Linked DNA regions of Rubrivivax gelatinosus IL144. Each later gene encodes a partner of the first gene's protein in a complex. Links are inferred from orthologs where the notes say so. Each region holds a gene or a part of one and is shown in the gene's direction. Other genes may lie near its edges. The genes, in order: dnaN, holA, dinB, dnaX and RGE_RS12680.

Region 1 (3,238 bases):
CGCGCACCGCGGCGCTGCACGTCGCCGGCGCGCCGGGCCAGATGTACAACCCGCTGTTCATCTACGGCGGCGTCGGCCTGGGCAAGACCCACCTGGTGCACGCCGTCGGCAACGCGCTGCTGAAGGACCGCCCCGACGCCCGCGTGCTGTACCTGCACGCCGAGCAGTTCATCAGCGACGTCGTCAAGAACTACCAGCGCAAGACCTTCGACGAGCTGAAGGCCAAGTACCACTCGCTGGACCTGCTGCTGATCGACGACGTGCAGTTCTTCGCCGGCAAGGACCGCACGCAGGAGGAGTTCTTCAACACCTTCGAGGCGCTGCTGGCCAAGCGCGCGCACATCATCATGACCAGCGACACCTACCCGAAGGGGCTGGTGGACATCGACGAGCGGCTGACCAGCCGCTTCGACGCCGGGCTGACGGTGGCCATCGAGCCGCCCGAGCTCGAGATGCGCGTGGCCATCCTGATCAAGAAGGCGCTGGCCGAAGGCGCCGAGATGCCCGAGGACGTCGCCTTCTTCATCGCCAAGAACGTGCGCGCCAACGTGCGCGAGCTCGAAGGCGCGCTGCGCAAGGTGCTGGCCTACAGCCGCTTCAGCCAGAAGGACATCAACATCGCGCTGACGCGCGACGCGCTGAAGGACCTGCTGTCGATCCAGAACCGCCAGATCAGCGTCGAGAACATCCAGAAGACGGTGGCCGACTTCTACAAGATCAAGGTCGCCGACATGTACTCGAAGAAGCGCCCGGCCTCGATCGCGCGGCCGCGCCAGATCGCGATGTACCTGGCCAAGGACATGACCAAGAAGAGCCTGCCCGAGATCGGCGAGCTCTTCGGTGGCCGTGACCACACGACGGTGCTGCACGCGGTGCGCAAGATCGCCGACGAGCGCCAGCGCAACAGCGAACTGAACCAGCAGCTGCACGTGCTCGAGCAGACCCTGAAGGGCTGACGGCCGTCACCGCAGGCTGTGCAAGCCTGGGGAAAACTCCGGAACAACCGTGCACTTGTCCACGCCGGCGTCGAAGCCCGGCGAGTTGTCCAGAAAACGCACCTGCCAGTCCCTGTCGTGACCCACAACGCTGCCCACCTGCTAAAGCGTTGTCGGAAAGGCGGAAAATAGCGTTGTCCCCAGAAGTTGCCGTCGCCTACTACGACCACCAAGTTAAAGAGGAAGACATGATTGTTCTGAAGGCCGCCCAGGAAAAGTTGCTCGAGGCCCTCCAGTCGGTGGCCGGCATCGTCGAGCGGCGGCACACGCTGCCCATCCTGGCCAACGTCCTGTTGCGCAAGAACGGCCCGGTCGTCGAGCTGACGACCAGCGACCTGGAGATCCAGGTGCGCACCAGCGCCGAGCTCGGCGGCGACGAAGGTCACTTCGCGACGACGGTGGGCGCGCGCAAGCTGATCGACATCCTGCGGGCGCTGCCTTCGGAGCAGGTGGTGACGCTGTCGTCGGCGCAGAACAAGCTGACGCTGGCCGGCGGCAAGAGCCGCTTCACGCTGCAGTCGCTGCCGGCCGACGACTTCCCGCTGGTCAACGAGGCGGTCGACTTCGGCCCGGCCTTCAGCGTGCCGCAGAAGACGCTGCGCCAGCTGATCAACCAGGTGCACTTCGCGATGGCGGTGCACGACATCCGCTACTACCTCAACGGCATCCTGTTCATCGCCGAAGGCAAGACGCTGACGCTGGTGGCCACCGACGGCCACCGCCTGGCGCTGGCCCAGGGCACGCTGGAAACCGACGTGCCCAACCGCCAGGAAGTCATCCTGCCGCGCAAGACGGTGCTCGAGCTGCAGCGCCTGCTCAAGGACGAGGAAACGCCGATCGAGATGCGCTTCGCCGGCAACCAGGCCAAGTTCGCGTTCTCGGGGCTGGAGTTCGTCACCAAGCTCGTCGAGGGCAAGTTCCCCGACTACAACCGCGTCATCCCGCGCAACCACAAGAACGCGCTCGTCGTCGGCCGCGCCGCGCTGCTGGGCAGCCTGCAGCGTGCGGCCATCCTGACCAGCGAGAAGTTCAAGGGCGTGCGCCTGAACCTCGAGCCCGGCGTGCTGCGCATCGCGTCGTCCAACGCCGAGCAGGAAGAGGCCAAGGAAGAGCTCGAGATCGACTACGCCGGCGACGCGATCGAGATCGGCTTCAACGTCACCTACCTCATCGACGTGCTGGCCAACATGCAGCAGGAGATGGTGAAGATCGAGCTGCAGGACACCAATGCCAGCGCGCTGTTCACCGTGCCGGAGCAGACCGGCTTCAAGTACGTCGTGATGCCGATGCGCATCTGACCGCCCTGCGGGCGGCCAGATGGGGCATCGGCATTTCATGCCTTTCCCTGGGCACCCCCCTGCCCCCCGCCGAGCGGGGGGTTCTGACTTGTTGATGGTCCCGGTCTTTGGGACCGTCTTGCGAAAGCGCCCATGAGCGATTCGAACCAAACCCCGCCGAGCGACTACGGCGCGAGCAGCATCCAGATCCTCGAAGGCCTGGAGGCGGTGCGCAAGCGGCCGGGCATGTACATCGGCGACACGTCCGACGGCACCGGCCTGCACCACCTGGTCTTCGAAGTCGTGGACAACTCCATCGACGAGGCGCTGGCCGGCTACTGCGACGACATCGTCGTCACCATCCACAGCGACAACTCGATCAGCGTCGTCGACAACGGCCGCGGCATCCCGACCGGCGTGAAGATGGACGACAAGCACGAGCCCAAGCGCTCGGCCGCCGAGATCGCGCTGACCGAGCTGCACGCCGGCGGCAAGTTCAACCAGAACAGCTACAAGGTCTCGGGCGGCCTGCACGGCGTGGGCGTGTCCTGCGTCAACGCGCTCTCCAAGTGGCTGCGCCTGACGGTGCGCCGCGACGGCAAGGTGCATCGCATCGAGTTCAAGCGCGGCTTCGCGCAGGACCGCGTCATCGAAGTGCGCGACGGCGTCGAGACCAGCCCGATGAAGATCGTCGGCGACACCGACAAGCGCGGCACCGAGGTGCACTTCCTGCCCGACGACGAGATCTTCACCCACGTCGACTTCCACTACGACGTGCTGGCCAAGCGCCTGCGCGAGCTCTCGTTCCTGAACAACGGCGTCAAGATCCGCCTCGTCGACGAGCGCAACGCGAAGGAGGACAACTTCGCCTTCGCCGGCGGCGTGAAGGGCTTCGTCGAGTTCATCAACCAGGGCAAGAAGGTCCTGCACCCGAACGTCTTCCACGCCATGGGCGAGAAGCCCAGC
Region 2 (3,229 bases), 4.8 Mb from region 1 along the record:
CGAACCCGCTGCGCTACGAGGTGCACACGCTGCTCAAGCAGATCGGTGCCGACTACGACCGGCTGCAATACAACACCGTCGTCTCCGGCGCGATGAAGCTGCTGAACGCGCTGGAAGACGGCGCCGGCGCAGCCGACGACGCGACGCTGCGCGAAGGCGTCGGCATCCTGCTGCGCGCGCTGTACCCGGCGGCGCCGCACATCACGCACGCGCTGTGGGGCGAGCTCGGCTTCGCCGCCACGCTGGGCGAGCTGATCGACGCGCCCTGGCCCGAGGTCGACGACGCCGCGCTCGAGCGTTCGGAGATCGAGCTCGTGCTGCAGATCGCCGGCAAGACGCGCGGCAGCGTGCGCATCCCCGCCGACGCCGACCGCAAGGCGATCGAGGCGGCGGCGCTGGCCTCGCCCGAGTTCGCCAAGTTCGGCGAAGGCAAGGCGGCCAAGAAGGTCATCGTCGTGCCGGGCCGGCTCGTCAATGTCGTCGTCTGACCGCCGCCGCGCGCTGGGCGCGATCGCCGCGCTGGGCGCGCTCGCGCTCGGCGGTTGCGGCTTCCAGCTGCGCCGGCCGCAGAAGCCCAGCTTCGAGCGCATCGCGCTCGTCGGCTTCAAGCCGAAGTCGACGCTGGCGGCGGCGCTGCGCCGTGCGCTCGAACCCGACGTGCGCATCGTCGACGTGCCGGCGGCCGCGCAGGTCATCCTGCAGGTCACCGAGGACAAGCGCGAGAAGAGCGTCGTCGCTTCCACCTCCGCCGCCCAGGTGCGCGAGTTCGAGATCCGCGTGCGCCTGCACTTCAGCGCCCACACGCCCGACGGCCGCGAGCTGATCGCGCCGACCGAGCTGCTGCGCGAGGAAGACCTGAGCTACAGCGAAACCGCGGCCCTGGCCAAGCAGTTCGAGGAAGCCGACCTGTACCGCGACATGGAGAACGACATCGTCATCCAGGTCATGCGACGCCTGGCGGCGATCCGCCTGTAACGATGCAACTGCGTCCGGAACAGCTCGAGCAGCGCCTGCAGCGCGGGCTCGACACGCTCTACACGATCCACGGCGACGAGCCGCTGCTGGCCCAGGAAGCGGGCGATGCGATCCGCGCCGCCGCGCGCGCCGCCGGCTTCGTCGAGCGCCAGGTCTTCACCGTCGGCCAGCACTTCGACTGGAGCGGCCTGCTCGGCGCCTCGCAGGCGCTGTCGCTGTTCGCCGACCGCCAGCTGATCGAGATCCGCATCCCCAACGGCAAACCCGGCAAGGACGGCTCGGAAGCGCTTCAGCGCTACTGCCAGCAGCTCTCGCCCGAGGTGCTGACGCTGGTGACGCTGCCCAAGCTCGATTTCCAGCAGCAGAAGTCGGCCTGGTTCGCCGCGCTCGACGGCGCCGGCCCGGTGCTCAAGGTCGAGCCGGTCGAACGCAAGGCGCTGCCGGCCTGGCTGGCGCAGCGCCTGGGCCGCCAGGGCCAGCGTGTGGCCAGCGGCGAAGCCGGGCAGCAGACGCTGGCCTTCTTCGCCGACCGCGTCGAAGGCAATCTGCTGGCCGCGCACCAGGAGCTGCAGAAGCTCGCGCTGCTGTACCCGCCGGGCGAACTGAGCTTCGAGCAGGTCGAGGCCGCGGTGCTCGACGTCGCACGCTACGACGTCTTCAAGCTCGGCGAGGCGGTGCTCGCCGGCCAGGTGGCACGCGCGCTGCGCATGCTCGACGGCCTGCGCGCCGAAGGCGAGGCGCCGGTGCTGGTGCACTGGACGCTGGCCGAGGACCTGCGCGGCCTGGCACGCGTGCGCGCCGCCGTCGACGACGGCAAGCCGCTGCCCCTGGCGCTGCGCGAAGCGCGTGTCTGGGGCACGAAAGAAAAGCTCTACGAACGCGTCGTGCCGACGCTGGCCGGCCACCAGGCACAGCACCTGGTGCAGGCGGCGAGCACGGTCGACGGCATCGTCAAGGGCCTGCGCCACCCCGACTGGCCGGCCGAACCCTGGGACGCGCTGCGCCGCTTGGTGCTGATGGCCGTCGAGGCCGCCGCCGCGGCCGGCACGCCGACGCGCGGCACGCGCGCCAGCATGCCGCGCGCGCTGGCGCTGCACGCCTAGGAGCTTGGCGGCTTCGCCGCCCAAGCTCCTAGGCTGCGCCGGCACGTTGGGCTCCCCCTAGTCCCCCTCCGAGATGGGGCTCCAGCTCGTCAGACCGCACCCTCCAGCCTCCCTCCGGGAGGGAGGCTCCAGTCAGTCTGACGAATGCTGTGGTGCGGTTCCGCCCACGTCGGCAGTTGCCAGACTCCGCCGCGCAGCCTGCTGGCTCAGTAACCGCGGCCGCGATCGACGAGGTGAGCGACGGGCCGGCCGTCGCGCCAGGCGCGCAGGTTGGCCGCGGCGACGCGGCTGGCGCTGCGCGGGTCGGTCGCTGCCGCAGCGTGCGGCAGCACGGTGACGCGCGGATGGGCCCAGAAGGCGTGGCCCGCCGGCAGCGGTTCTTGGCGGAAGACGTCGAGCACCGCGTGGTGCAGCCGGCCGGTGTCCAGCGCCGCCAGCAGGTCGGGCTCGACGACGTGGGTGCCGCGGCCCAGGTTCACCAGTGACGCGCCTGCGGGCAGCGCGGCGAGGAAACGGGCGTCGATCAGATCGCGCGTGGCCGGCGTCAGCGGCAGCAGGTTGACGACGATCTCGGCGGCCGCCAGCAACGGCGCCAGCTCGCGGCCGCGGTGCCAGTGCTCGACGCGGTAGCCCAGCGCCGCCAGGCGCGCGCCGACCGTGCCGCCCATCTCCCCGCGCCCCAGCACCAGCACCGGCACCTCGTCGGCGCGGCGCTGCGCGTGCGGCCGCCACAGGCCTTCGCGCTGGCGCGCGGCGTAGTCGAAGAAGCCGCGGTGCAGCGCCAGCACGGCCCACGACGCGGTCTCGGCCATCGCCGCGTTCATCACCGGGTCGACCATGCGCGCCACCGGCACGCCGGGCGGCAGCGTCGGGTCGGCGAGCAGGCGGTCGACACCGGCCCACAAGGACTGCACCAGCGCCAGCGAGGGCATGCCGGCCAGCGCGCCGGGCGGCGGGTTGGCGACGACGGCGACATCGGCATCGCCGTCGTCGCACCAGCGTGCTTCGGGCAGCGCGGCGGCCAGCTCCTGCCGCCAGCGCGCGTCGATCTCGCCGGCGAGGCGGACCTTCATGCGTGCGCCGCCGCCACGAGCGCGGCCAGCGCCGCGTCCACCGTCGCTTCGCGCACCGCGGCGCGGTCGCCGCCGAGT
Region 3 (3,108 bases), 3.9 Mb from region 1 along the record:
CGCGCTCGAGTTCTGCGCCTTCGCCTCGATCGCGATGGTGCACGTCTCGCGCCTGTCCGAGGAACTGGTGCTATGGATGAGCCAGAACTTCGGCTTCATCGACCTGGCCGACCGCTATTGCACCGGCTCGTCGATCATGCCGCAGAAGCGCAACCCCGACGTCGCCGAGCTGGCGCGGGGAAAAAGCGGTCGCGTCGTCGGCCACCTGATGGGGCTGATCACGCTGATGAAGGGCCAGCCGCTCACCTACAACAAGGACAACCAGGAAGACAAGGAACCGCTGTTCGACACCGTCGACACGCTGCGCGACACCTTGCGCATCCTGGCCGAGATGGTCGGCGGCATCCGCGTCAAGCCCGAAGCGTTGGAACGCGCGGCGCGCCGCGGCTACGCCACCGCCACCGACCTCGCCGACTACCTCGTCAAGAAGGGCCTGCCGTTCCGCGACGCGCACGAGGTCGTCGCCCACGCGGTGAAGGTGGCGCTGGGGCGCGGCGTCGACCTGTCGGAGCTGACGCTGGCCGAGCTGCAGGGCTTCAACGCCGCCGTCGGCGAAGACGTCTTCGAGGTGCTGACGCTGGCCGGCTCGCTGAACGCGCGCAACGTCGTCGGCGGCACCGCCCCGGCCCAGGTGCGCGCGCAGATCGAACGCCACCGCGCCCGCCTGGGCGCCTGACCGGCGCGGCGCCGCAGCGCCGATGAGCCCGCGCACGCGCTGGATCGCGCATCTCGACATGGACGCGTTCTACGCGTCGGTCGAGATGCTGCGCTACCCCGAGCTGCGCGGCCAGCCGGTGGTCGTCGGCGGCGGCCGGCGCCACCAGCCCGAGACGCTGCCCGACGGCAGCCGCAAGTTCGCGACGCTGGCCGGCTACGCCGGACGCGGCGTCGTCACCACCGCCACCTACGCCGCACGCGACTACGGCGTGCACTCGGGCATGGGGCTGATGAAAGCCGCCCAGCGCTGCCCGCAGGCGGTGCTGCTGCCCACCGACTTCGACGAATACCGGCGCTACTCGCGGCTGTTCAAGGCTGCGGTCGCCGAGATCGCCCCGGTCATCGAGGACCGCGGCATCGACGAGATCTACATCGACCTCACCGAGGTGCCCGGGGCCCAGGACGCGGTCGGCCACGACCCGGCCGGCGGCGTGCGCGCGGTGGCCCAGGAGATCCGCAACAACGTGCGGCGCACGACCGGCCTCGTCTGCTCGATCGGCGTCACGCCGAACAAGCTGCTGGCCAAGATCGCCTCCGAGCTGGACAAGCCCGACGGCCTGAGCGTCGTCACCGCCGCCGAGCTGCCGACACGCATCTGGCCGCTGCCGGTGCGGCGCATCAACGGCATCGGCCCGAAAGCCGGCGCCAGGCTGGCGGCGCTGGGCGTGGCGACGATCGGCGACCTGGCGATGCGCGAACGCGCCTGGCTGCAGGAGCATTTCGGCCGCAGCTACGGCGCCTGGCTGCACGAGGCCGCGCACGGCCAGGACGACCGGCCGGTGGTGACGCACAGCGAGCCGGTATCGGTGAGCCGCGAGACCACCTTCGAGCGCGACCTGCACGCGGTGCAGGACCGGGCGCAGCTCACCGCGGTCTTCACCCACCTAGCCGAACGGGTCGCCGCCGACCTGCAGCGCAAGGGCTACGCCGCGCGCACCATCGGCATCAAGCTGCGCTACGACGATTTCCGCACCGTGACGCGCGACCTGACGCTGCCCGGGCCGGTGGTCGACGCCGCCGCCATCCGCCGCGCCGCCGGTCAATGCCTCAAGCGCGTGGACCTGTCGCGCCGGCTGCGGCTGCTGGGCGTGCGCGCCGGCACGTTGGTGCGCGCCGAAAGCGCCGCCGCGACGGCCCCCGGCCGTCGCGCGAGAGCCACGGATCGGCGCGCCGCCGCCGAGGCCGAACCGGAGCTGCCGTTCCTCGTCGCCGCCCCTGGACCGGAGGGCCCGGAACGTGGTGAAGATCCCGATCGACACCCCCCGGAAAAGTCGGATTAGCCGCACGGACGCTTGAGGCAACGCAAAAATTCGATACAAACGCGCCCCTAGTCTGGGTCCGTCATCAAGAGAAAGCGTCGCTGCCATGTCCACCCTCGCCTGGTCCGAATCGCTGGCGCTGCACCAGCCCCAGATGGACGCGACGCATCACGAGTTCGTCGACCTGCTGCTCGGCCTGGAAGCGGCGCTGGATGCCGACGACGGCTCGCTCGACCCGGCGCTCGACGCGGTGATCGAACACACCGAGGCCCACTTCGCCCAGGAAGAGCACTGGATGCTGGGCATGGGCTTCGCGCCGCAGAACTGCCACTCCTACCAGCACGCCCAGGTGCTGAAGGCGATGCACGAGGTGCAGGACCGGCTGCGCCACGACGCCGACGTCGCGATCGTTCGCCAGCTCGCCGAGGAACTGGTCGAGTGGTTCCCGGCGCACTCGCGCTCGATGGACGCCAGCCTCGCGCAGTGCATGGCCTCGATGGGCTACGTGCCGGCCGACCCGGCGCTGGCCCCGCCGCCGCAGCGCCTGCAGCAAGCCGCCGTCTACGCCTCCTGAGCCGGCGCCCGGCACGCCGGGCAGCGCGGCGTCGCCGCGTCCCTCGTTAGCATAGTCTGCGAGGAGAGCGCCGATGCCCGTCATCACCCACATCGAAGACCTGCGCGTGCTCGCGAAGAAGCGCGTGCCGCGCATGTTCTACGACTACGCCGACTCCGGTTCCTGGACCGAGAGCACCTACCGCGCCAACGAACAGGACTTCCAGGCGATCAAGCTGCGCCAGCGCGTGGCCGTCGACATGGACGGCCGCAGCACCGCGACGACGATGGTCGGCGTGCCGGTGGCGATGCCGGTGGCGATCGCGCCGACCGGCCTGACCGGCATGCAGCACGCCGACGGCGAGATCCTGGCCGCGCGCGCCGCCGAACGTTTCGGCATCCCGTTCACGCTGTCGACGATGAGCATCTGCTCGATCGAGGACGTCGCCGCGCACACGAAGGCGCCGTTCTGGTTCCAGCTCTACGTGATGCGCGACCGCGACTTCATCGAGCGGCTCATCGACCGCGCCAAGGCCGCCGGCTGCGGCGCGCTGGTGCTGACGCTGGACCTGCAGATCCT
Region 4 (3,174 bases), 3.5 Mb from region 1 along the record:
GGCGGCCAGGTCGATGCGGCCGCTCTCGACGATGCCGGCCAGCGCCGGCGTCTCGCCGCCGCCCCAGGCGACGCGGCAGGTGTCGCAGGCGGCCTTCCAGCCGGCCACCAGCGCCTGCGCGCGCTCGGCGTCGCCGAACCAGTCGCTGCCGCCGGCGGCCCAGTAGGCCTGCACGACCAGCGGCGTGGCGCCGACGGTGATCAGGTCGTTGACCGCCATCGCGATCGTGTCCTGCGCTATTGCCGAGTAGTAGCTGCGGCCGGTGAGCTTTTGCATCTCGTCGGCGACCAGGGCCTTGCTGCCCAGGCATTCGACGATGCTGGCGAGGTAGAACGGGCCGACGTCGACGACGTAGGCGGATTCGCCGCGCGAGGCCTTCACCTCGGTGAAGCCGTGGCCCGCGAGATGCGGGGCGGTGGCGGCGGCGGCGCGCTGCGCGGCCACTTTGAGCGGGTCGATCAGGTCGTAGACGACGCCGGACTGCTCGTAGCTCAGCGGAGTGTTGGCGGGTGCTTGCATGGGCCGGGATTATCGCCCCCCGCCCGTAGAATGGCCCGGTGAGCTACGTCGTCCTCGCGCGCAAATACCGTCCCCGCAGCTTCGACCAGATGGTCGGCCAGGAGCACGTCGTCCGTGCGCTGAGCAACGCGCTGGAGCAGCAGCGGCTGCACCACGCCTACCTCTTCACCGGCACGCGCGGGATTGGCAAGACCACCGTCTCGCGCATCCTGGCCAAGAGCCTGAACTGCACCGGGCCCGATGGCACCGGCGGCATCACCGCGCATCCCTGCGGCGTCTGCAGCGCCTGTACCGAGATCGACGGCGACCGCTACATCGACTACATCGAGCTCGACGCGGCCAGCAACCGCAGCATCGACGAGATCCGCGACCTGATCGAGCGTGCCGCCTACAAGCCCGGCATCGGCCGCTTCAAGGTCTTCATGATCGACGAGGCGCATCAGCTGACCAAGGACGCCTTCAACGCGCTGCTGAAGACGCTGGAGGAGCCGCCCGAGTACCTGAAGTTCGTGCTCGCGACGACCGACCCGGAGAAGATGCTGCCGACGGTGCTGTCGCGCTGCCTGCAGTTCAACCTGCGGCCGATGGCGCCGCAGACGGTGCACGAGCACCTGCAGGAGGTGCTGGCCGCCGAGCACGTGCCGCACGACGAGGCCTCGCTGCGCCTGCTCTCGCGTGCCGCGCGCGGATCGATGCGCGACGCGCTGTCGCTGACCGACCAGGCCATCGCCTACGGTGGCGGCCGGGTCGACGAGGCCGTCGTGCGCGGCATGCTGGGCAGCGTCGACCGCGGCCATGCACGCCGGCTCGTCGAGGCGCTGGCCGCACGCGACGGCGCCGCGGTGCTGGCCACCGTCGACGCGCTGCGCGCGATGGGCCTGTCGGCCTCGGCGACGCTGGAGGAACTGGCCTCGCTGCTGCAGCAGATGGCCGTCGAGCAGGCCGTTCCCGGCGCGCTGGATGCGCAGGACCCCGACACCGAGGACGCGCGTGCGCTGGCCAGCGTGCTGCCACCCGACGAGACGCAGCTGCTCTACAGCATCGCGCTGCACGGCCGCGCCGAGCTGGCGCTGATGAGCGACGAGTACGGCGCGCTGACGATGGTGCTGCTGCGCCTGCTGGCCTTCCCGCCGGCCGGTGCCGCGCCGGTGCCGCCGCGCGAAGCGCCGCGTTCGGCGCCGCTGCGCGCGCCATCGCCGCCGGCGATGACGATGCCGGTGGCCAAGGCTGCTGCGCCGGTCGTCCCGGCCTCGCCGCCGCCGCGGCCTGTGCCGGTGGCGCCGGTGGTCGCGCCGCAGCCTGCGGCACCCGCGTCCGCGCCTGTTGCCGAACGCCGCCGCGAACCTCCTGCGCCGGCGCCGCAGGCGGCTCCTGAACGCATCGAAACGCGCTCGGCACCGCCTGACGACGAGCCGCCCTGGGGCCGTGACGACGAGCCGCCGCCCGAAGGCGAGTACCGACACGCCGTTCCGGCGCCGTCGCGCAGGCCGGCTGCAGTGCCGGATCCGGAGCCCGAGCGCTTCGAGCCCGCTCCGGTCGACGCCGTGCCCGACGAACCGCCTCCCGTCGAACGCCGCCCGCGCCCGGTGCGCCGCGACGAGCCGCCCGCGCCGCCGCCGCGCACGCCGCTGGGCGACCGCTGGTATGCGCTGTGCCAGGCGATGGCCGAGCGCGGTGCCGTCTCGGCGCTGCTGCGTGAACTCGCCTGGCAGGGCGGGCTGGTCGAGGTCGACGAGGCCGCCGCGCCGCAGCGCTGGCGGCTGCAGGTCGAACGCGAGTCGCTGCGCACCAATGCGCTGCGCGAGAAGCTGGCGGCCGCGATGGCCGCGGAGCTCGGCGCGCCGGTCGATCTGGTGCTCGAACCCGGTTCGCCCGAGGACACGCCGGCCAAGCGTGACGCCTGGGAGCGCACGCGCCGCCAGCAGGAGGCCGAGCACACGATCCGCCACGACCCGGTGGTGCTGGAGCTGATGCGTCAGTTCCCCACGGCACGCCTGGTGCCGAACTCGATCAAGCCGGTCTGAGCGGCGCTGCCGCACGACGATAATCCCGCGTTTTCGGCGGCCCCGAGGCCGCCACGAAAGGACACGACGATGATGAAGGGCCAACTCGCCGGGCTGATGAAGCAGGCCCAGGCGATGCAGGAAAACATGAAGCGCGCCCAGGAAGAGCTGGCGCAGCTGGAGGTCGAGGGCCAGTCGGGCGCCGGCCTGGTGAAGGTCGTGATGACCTGCAAGCACGACGTGCGCCGCCTGAGCATCGACCCCAGCCTGCTGGCCGACGACAAGGACATGCTCGAAGACCTGGTCGCCGCCGCGTTCAACGATGCCGTGCGCCGTGCCGACGAGATCAGCGCCGAGAAGATGGGCAAGCTGACGGCCGGCATGCCGATGCCGCCGGGCATGAAGTTCCCGTTCTGACGCCTTGCCGATGGCCGACACCGCGCTCGACGCGCTGATCGAGGCGCTGCGGCGGCTGCCGGGCGTCGGCCAGAAGTCGGCGCAGCGCGTCGCCTTCCACCTGCTGCAGCACGACCGCGATGGCGCGCGCCGCCTGGCGCACGCGCTGGACGTCGCGGCCGAGCGTGTGCACCACTGCGCGCGCTGCCACACCTTCACCGAAGACGAGGTCTGCCCGGTCTGCCGCGACCCCGAG
Region 5 (3,261 bases), 2.7 Mb from region 1 along the record:
GCGCCGCGCCTGAAGCCGACCACGGCGCTGATGAGCGACGCCGAGCTGATGGCCGCGATCGGTGCGCCCGGCATCGCGCCCGAAGGCCGCTTCTTCCCCGACACCTACGCCTACAGCGTCGGCGTCAGCGACCTGCTGGTGCTCAAGCGCGCCTACACCAAGATGCAGCGCGAGCTGAACGCGGCCTGGGCCGAGCGCGCCTCCGACTCGCCGCTGAAGACGCCCGAACAGGCGCTGACGCTGGCGTCGATCGTCGAGAAGGAAACCGGGCGCGAAGCCGACCGCGCGCTGGTCGCCGGCGTTTTCAGCAACCGCCTGCGCGTGGGCATGCCGCTGCAGACCGACCCTGCGGTGATCTACGGCCTGGGCGAGCGTTTCGACGGCAACCTGCGCCGCGCCCACCTGGACACCGACGGGCCGTACAACACCTACACCCGGCCCGGCCTGCCGCCGACGCCGATCGCGATGCCGGGCCGCGCCTCGCTGCGCGCCGCGGTGCAGCCGGCGCCGACCAAGGCGCTGTACTTCGTCGCGCGCGGCGACGGCAGCAGCCAGTTCAGCGAAACGCTGGACGCCCATAATCGCGCGGTGAACCAGTTCCAGCGCGGCCGCAAGTGAGGGCAGGCCGCTTCCTCAGCTTCGAAGGCATCGACGGCGCCGGCAAGAGCTCGCACATCGAGTGGCTGGCCGGCTGGCTGCGCGCGCGCGGCCGCGAGGTGCTGGTGACGCGCGAACCCGGCGGCACCGAACTCGCCGAGCGCCTGCGCGAGCTGGTGCTGCACCAGGGCATGGACGCGCTGACCGAGGCGCTGCTGGTCTTCGCCGCGCGCCGCGACCACCTCGTCACGCGCATCGAACCGGCGCTGGCCGCCGGCGCCGTCGTGCTCTGCGACCGCTTCACCGACGCGACCTTCGCCTACCAGGGCGCCGGCCGCGGCTTCGACCTCGGCGTGCTCGCCACGCTCGAGTCCTGGGTGCAGCAGGGTCGCCAGCCCGACCTGACCGTCTGGTTCGACCTGCCGCCGGCGGTCGCCGCCGCGCGCCGCGCCGCGGTGCGCGCGCCCGACCGCTTCGAGAGCCAGGACGAGGCCTTCTTCGAGCGCGTGCGCGCGGGCTACGCGCGCCGCGCCGAGGCCGACCCGGGGCGCTTCGCGATCCTCGATGCCGCGGCCACGCCCGAGGCAGTGCGGGTGCAGCTCGAAGCCGTGCTGGAGTCGCGCGGCCCGTGGTGAATCTGGTCGTCGACGAGCACGGCGCGCCGCCGCTGCCCTGGCTGGCCGCGCCGCTGGCCGATGCGCTGGCTCGCCAGCGTGGCCATGCGCTGCTGCTGCACGGCGCGGCCGGCATCGGCACGCTGCATTTCGCCGCCGCGCTGGCGCAGAGCTGGCTCTGCGAAGGCCACGACGGCCACCCGCGCCCGGCCTGCGGCCGCTGCCCGAGCTGCCATCTCGTGCAGAGCAAGCTGCACCCGGACCTGCTGGTGCTGATGCCCGAGACGCTGCGCCAGGCCCATGCCTGGCCGTTCCCGGGCGACAAGCCCGAGGACGAAGGCAAGAAGAAGCCCAGCCGCCAGATCCGCATCGACGAGATCCGCCATGCGATCGACTGGGTGGCGCGCACCACCTCGCGTGGCCGCGGCAAGGTCGTCGTGCTGCACCCGGCCGAGGCGATCAACCTGCAGGCCGCCAACGCGCTGCTGAAGACGCTGGAAGAGCCGCCTGCCGGTACCCGGCTGCTGCTGGGCGCCGGCGACCCCCAGCATCTGCTGCCCACGGTGCGCAGCCGCTGCCACCGCGTCGCGCTCGCCGCGCCGCCGGCAGACCAGGCGCGCGACTGGCTGGCCGGGCAGGGCGTGGCCGAACCCGAGGTGCTGCTGGCCGCCGCCGCCGGCCGGCCGCTGGACGCGCAGGCGCTGGCCAAGGACGGCGTCAGCGCCGCCGCCTGGCGCGCGCTGCCCGCGGCGCTGGCGCGTGGCCAGGCCCAGGCGCTGTCCGGCTGGCCGGTGCCGCGCGTCGTCGACGCGCTGCAGAAGCTCTGCCACGACGCCGCGGCGGTCGGGGCCGGCGCCGCACCGCGCTACTTCCCCGAAGGCAGCGTGCCGCGCGCACGCAGTGCCCAGGCGCTGCACGAGTGGCACGAGGCCTTGCAGCGTGTCGCGCGCCACGACGAACACCCGTGGCACGAAGCGCTGTTGATCGAGGCGCTGGTGGCCCAGGCGAGCGCCGCGCTTACACTGCGCGGATGACAGATCGGCTGCCGTCGAGACACGGTGGGCTCGCCCCGGCCACCGCGCCGGCCGGGCAGCAGAGCCGTCCCAGCGTCATCCAGCTGGTGTTCCGCGAGAAGGGCGCGCTCTATGCCGCCTACATCCCGTTTCTCAGCGAAGGCGGCCTGTTCGTACCGACGACGCGCGACTACCGGCTCGGCGACGACATCTACCTGCTGCTGTCGCTGCCGGAGGACCCGCAGCGCTATCCGGTGGCCGGCAAGATCGCCTGGATCACCCCGGCCAACGCGTCGGGTGGCCGCACCCAGGGTGTCGGCGTGCGTTTCCCGGCCGACGAGAAGTCGCGCGCGCTGCGGCTGAAGATCGAAGAAGTGCTGGGCACCTCGATCTCCTCGTCCAAGCCGACGCAGACGATCTGACCGTCGTTCCCCCGGCCGGCGCGAGCACGGCCTCTTCCGGTTTTGTTTCGCATGTTTGTCGACTCGCACTGCCACCTGACGTTTCCCGAATTGCACGACCGCGTCCAAGCCATCCTGGCTGACATGGCCGCGGCCGACGTGCGCGCCGCGCTGACGATCTGCACCACGCTCGAGGAGTTCGAGACCGCGCACGCGCTGGCGATGGCGCACCGCAACCTCTGGTGCAGCGTCGGCGTGCACCCGGACACCGAAGGCCAGGCCGAGCCCGACCAGGCGACGCTGGTGGCGCTGGCGTGCCGCGCGCGTGTCGTCGCGATCGGCGAGACCGGCCTGGACTACTACCGCCTCAACGGCCGCAGCCTGGCCGAGATGGAGTGGCAGCGAGAGCGTTTCCGCGTGCACATCCGCGCCGCGCGCGAGACCGGCCTGCCGCTGGTCGTGCACACGCGCTCGTCGGCCGAGCACACGCTGGCGATCCTGAAGGAAGAGGGCGCCGGCAAGGTGCGCGGCGTCTTCCACTGCTTCACCGAGACGCGCGAGGTCGCGCGTGCCGCGCTGGACCTCGGATTCCACGTCTCGTTCTCCGGCATCCTGACCTTCCGCAACGCCGAAGAA

The links.
Region 2: the proteins of dnaN (region 1) and holA are in contact, whole or in part, in a cryo-EM structure (PDB 8GIZ), measured with the Escherichia coli proteins. The link is inferred for Rubrivivax gelatinosus IL144 from one-to-one orthologs.
Region 3: the proteins of dnaN (region 1) and dinB are in contact, whole or in part, in a solved structure (PDB 1OK7), measured with the Escherichia coli proteins. The link is inferred for Rubrivivax gelatinosus IL144 from one-to-one orthologs.
Region 4: the proteins of dnaN (region 1) and dnaX are in contact, whole or in part, in a cryo-EM structure (PDB 8GIZ), measured with the Escherichia coli proteins. The link is inferred for Rubrivivax gelatinosus IL144 from one-to-one orthologs.
Region 5: the proteins of dnaN (region 1) and RGE_RS12680 are in contact, whole or in part, in a cryo-EM structure (PDB 8GIZ), measured with the Escherichia coli proteins. The link is inferred for Rubrivivax gelatinosus IL144 from one-to-one orthologs.

What each region holds. Positions count from the first base shown.
Region 1 is NC_017075.1:491-3,728, forward strand. The notes cover bases 262-3,238. They hold dnaN (DNA polymerase III subunit beta), read left to right. Parts: upstream 262-1,183; coding sequence 1,184-2,293; downstream 2,294-3,238. Other genes in these bases: dnaA (chromosomal replication initiator protein DnaA), read left to right, coding at 262-956; gyrB (DNA topoisomerase (ATP-hydrolyzing) subunit B), read left to right, coding at 2,426-3,238. Also shown: more of dnaA, read left to right, coding at 1-261. UniProt on the Escherichia coli protein: Confers DNA tethering and processivity to DNA polymerases and other proteins. Acts as a clamp, forming a ring around DNA (a reaction catalyzed by the clamp-loading complex) which diffuses in an ATP-independent manner freely and bidirectionally along dsDNA.
Region 2 is NC_017075.1:4,838,523-4,841,751, forward strand. The notes cover bases 60-3,027. They hold holA (DNA polymerase III subunit delta), read left to right. Parts: upstream 60-977; coding sequence 978-2,078; downstream 2,079-3,027. Other genes in these bases: leuS (leucine--tRNA ligase), read left to right, coding at 60-488; RGE_RS22075 (LPS-assembly lipoprotein LptE), read left to right, coding at 475-975; RGE_RS22085 (2-hydroxyacid dehydrogenase), read right to left, coding at 2,285-3,027. Outside these bases: more of leuS, read left to right, coding at 1-59; more of RGE_RS22085, read right to left, coding at 3,028-3,151; RGE_RS22090 (CinA family protein), read right to left, coding at 3,148-3,229. UniProt on the Escherichia coli protein: Part of the beta sliding clamp loading complex, which hydrolyzes ATP to load the beta clamp onto primed DNA to form the DNA replication pre-initiation complex.
Region 3 is NC_017075.1:3,900,051-3,903,158, forward strand. The notes cover bases 1-2,847. They hold dinB (DNA polymerase IV), read left to right. Parts: upstream 1-698; coding sequence 699-1,997; downstream 1,998-2,847. Other genes in these bases: argH (argininosuccinate lyase), read left to right, coding at 1-676; RGE_RS17850 (hemerythrin domain-containing protein), read left to right, coding at 2,083-2,550; RGE_RS17855 (alpha-hydroxy acid oxidase), read left to right, coding at 2,624-2,847. Also shown: more of RGE_RS17855, read left to right, coding at 2,848-3,108. UniProt on the Escherichia coli protein: Poorly processive, error-prone DNA polymerase involved in translesion repair and untargeted mutagenesis. Copies undamaged DNA at stalled replication forks, which arise in vivo from mismatched or misaligned primer ends.
Region 4 is NC_017075.1:3,519,038-3,522,211, reverse strand. The notes cover bases 138-3,050. They hold dnaX (DNA polymerase III subunit gamma/tau), read left to right. Parts: upstream 138-557; coding sequence 558-2,543; downstream 2,544-3,050. Other genes in these bases: recR (recombination mediator RecR), read left to right, coding at 2,950-3,050; RGE_RS16065 (YbaB/EbfC family nucleoid-associated protein), read left to right, coding at 2,613-2,939; RGE_RS16075 (AIR synthase-related protein), read right to left, coding at 138-519. In the rest of the region: more of RGE_RS16075, read right to left, coding at 1-137; more of recR, read left to right, coding at 3,051-3,174. UniProt on the Escherichia coli protein: Part of the beta sliding clamp loading complex, which hydrolyzes ATP to load the beta clamp onto primed DNA to form the DNA replication pre-initiation complex.
Region 5 is NC_017075.1:2,749,730-2,752,990, reverse strand. The notes cover bases 236-3,235. They hold RGE_RS12680 (DNA polymerase III subunit delta'), read left to right. Parts: upstream 236-1,225; coding sequence 1,226-2,245; downstream 2,246-3,235. Other genes in these bases: RGE_RS12670 (TatD family hydrolase), read left to right, coding at 2,698-3,235; RGE_RS12675 (PilZ domain-containing protein), read left to right, coding at 2,242-2,646; tmk (dTMP kinase), read left to right, coding at 615-1,232; mltG (endolytic transglycosylase MltG), read left to right, coding at 236-618. Also shown: more of mltG, read left to right, coding at 1-235; more of RGE_RS12670, read left to right, coding at 3,236-3,261. UniProt on the Escherichia coli protein: Part of the beta sliding clamp loading complex, which hydrolyzes ATP to load the beta clamp onto primed DNA to form the DNA replication pre-initiation complex.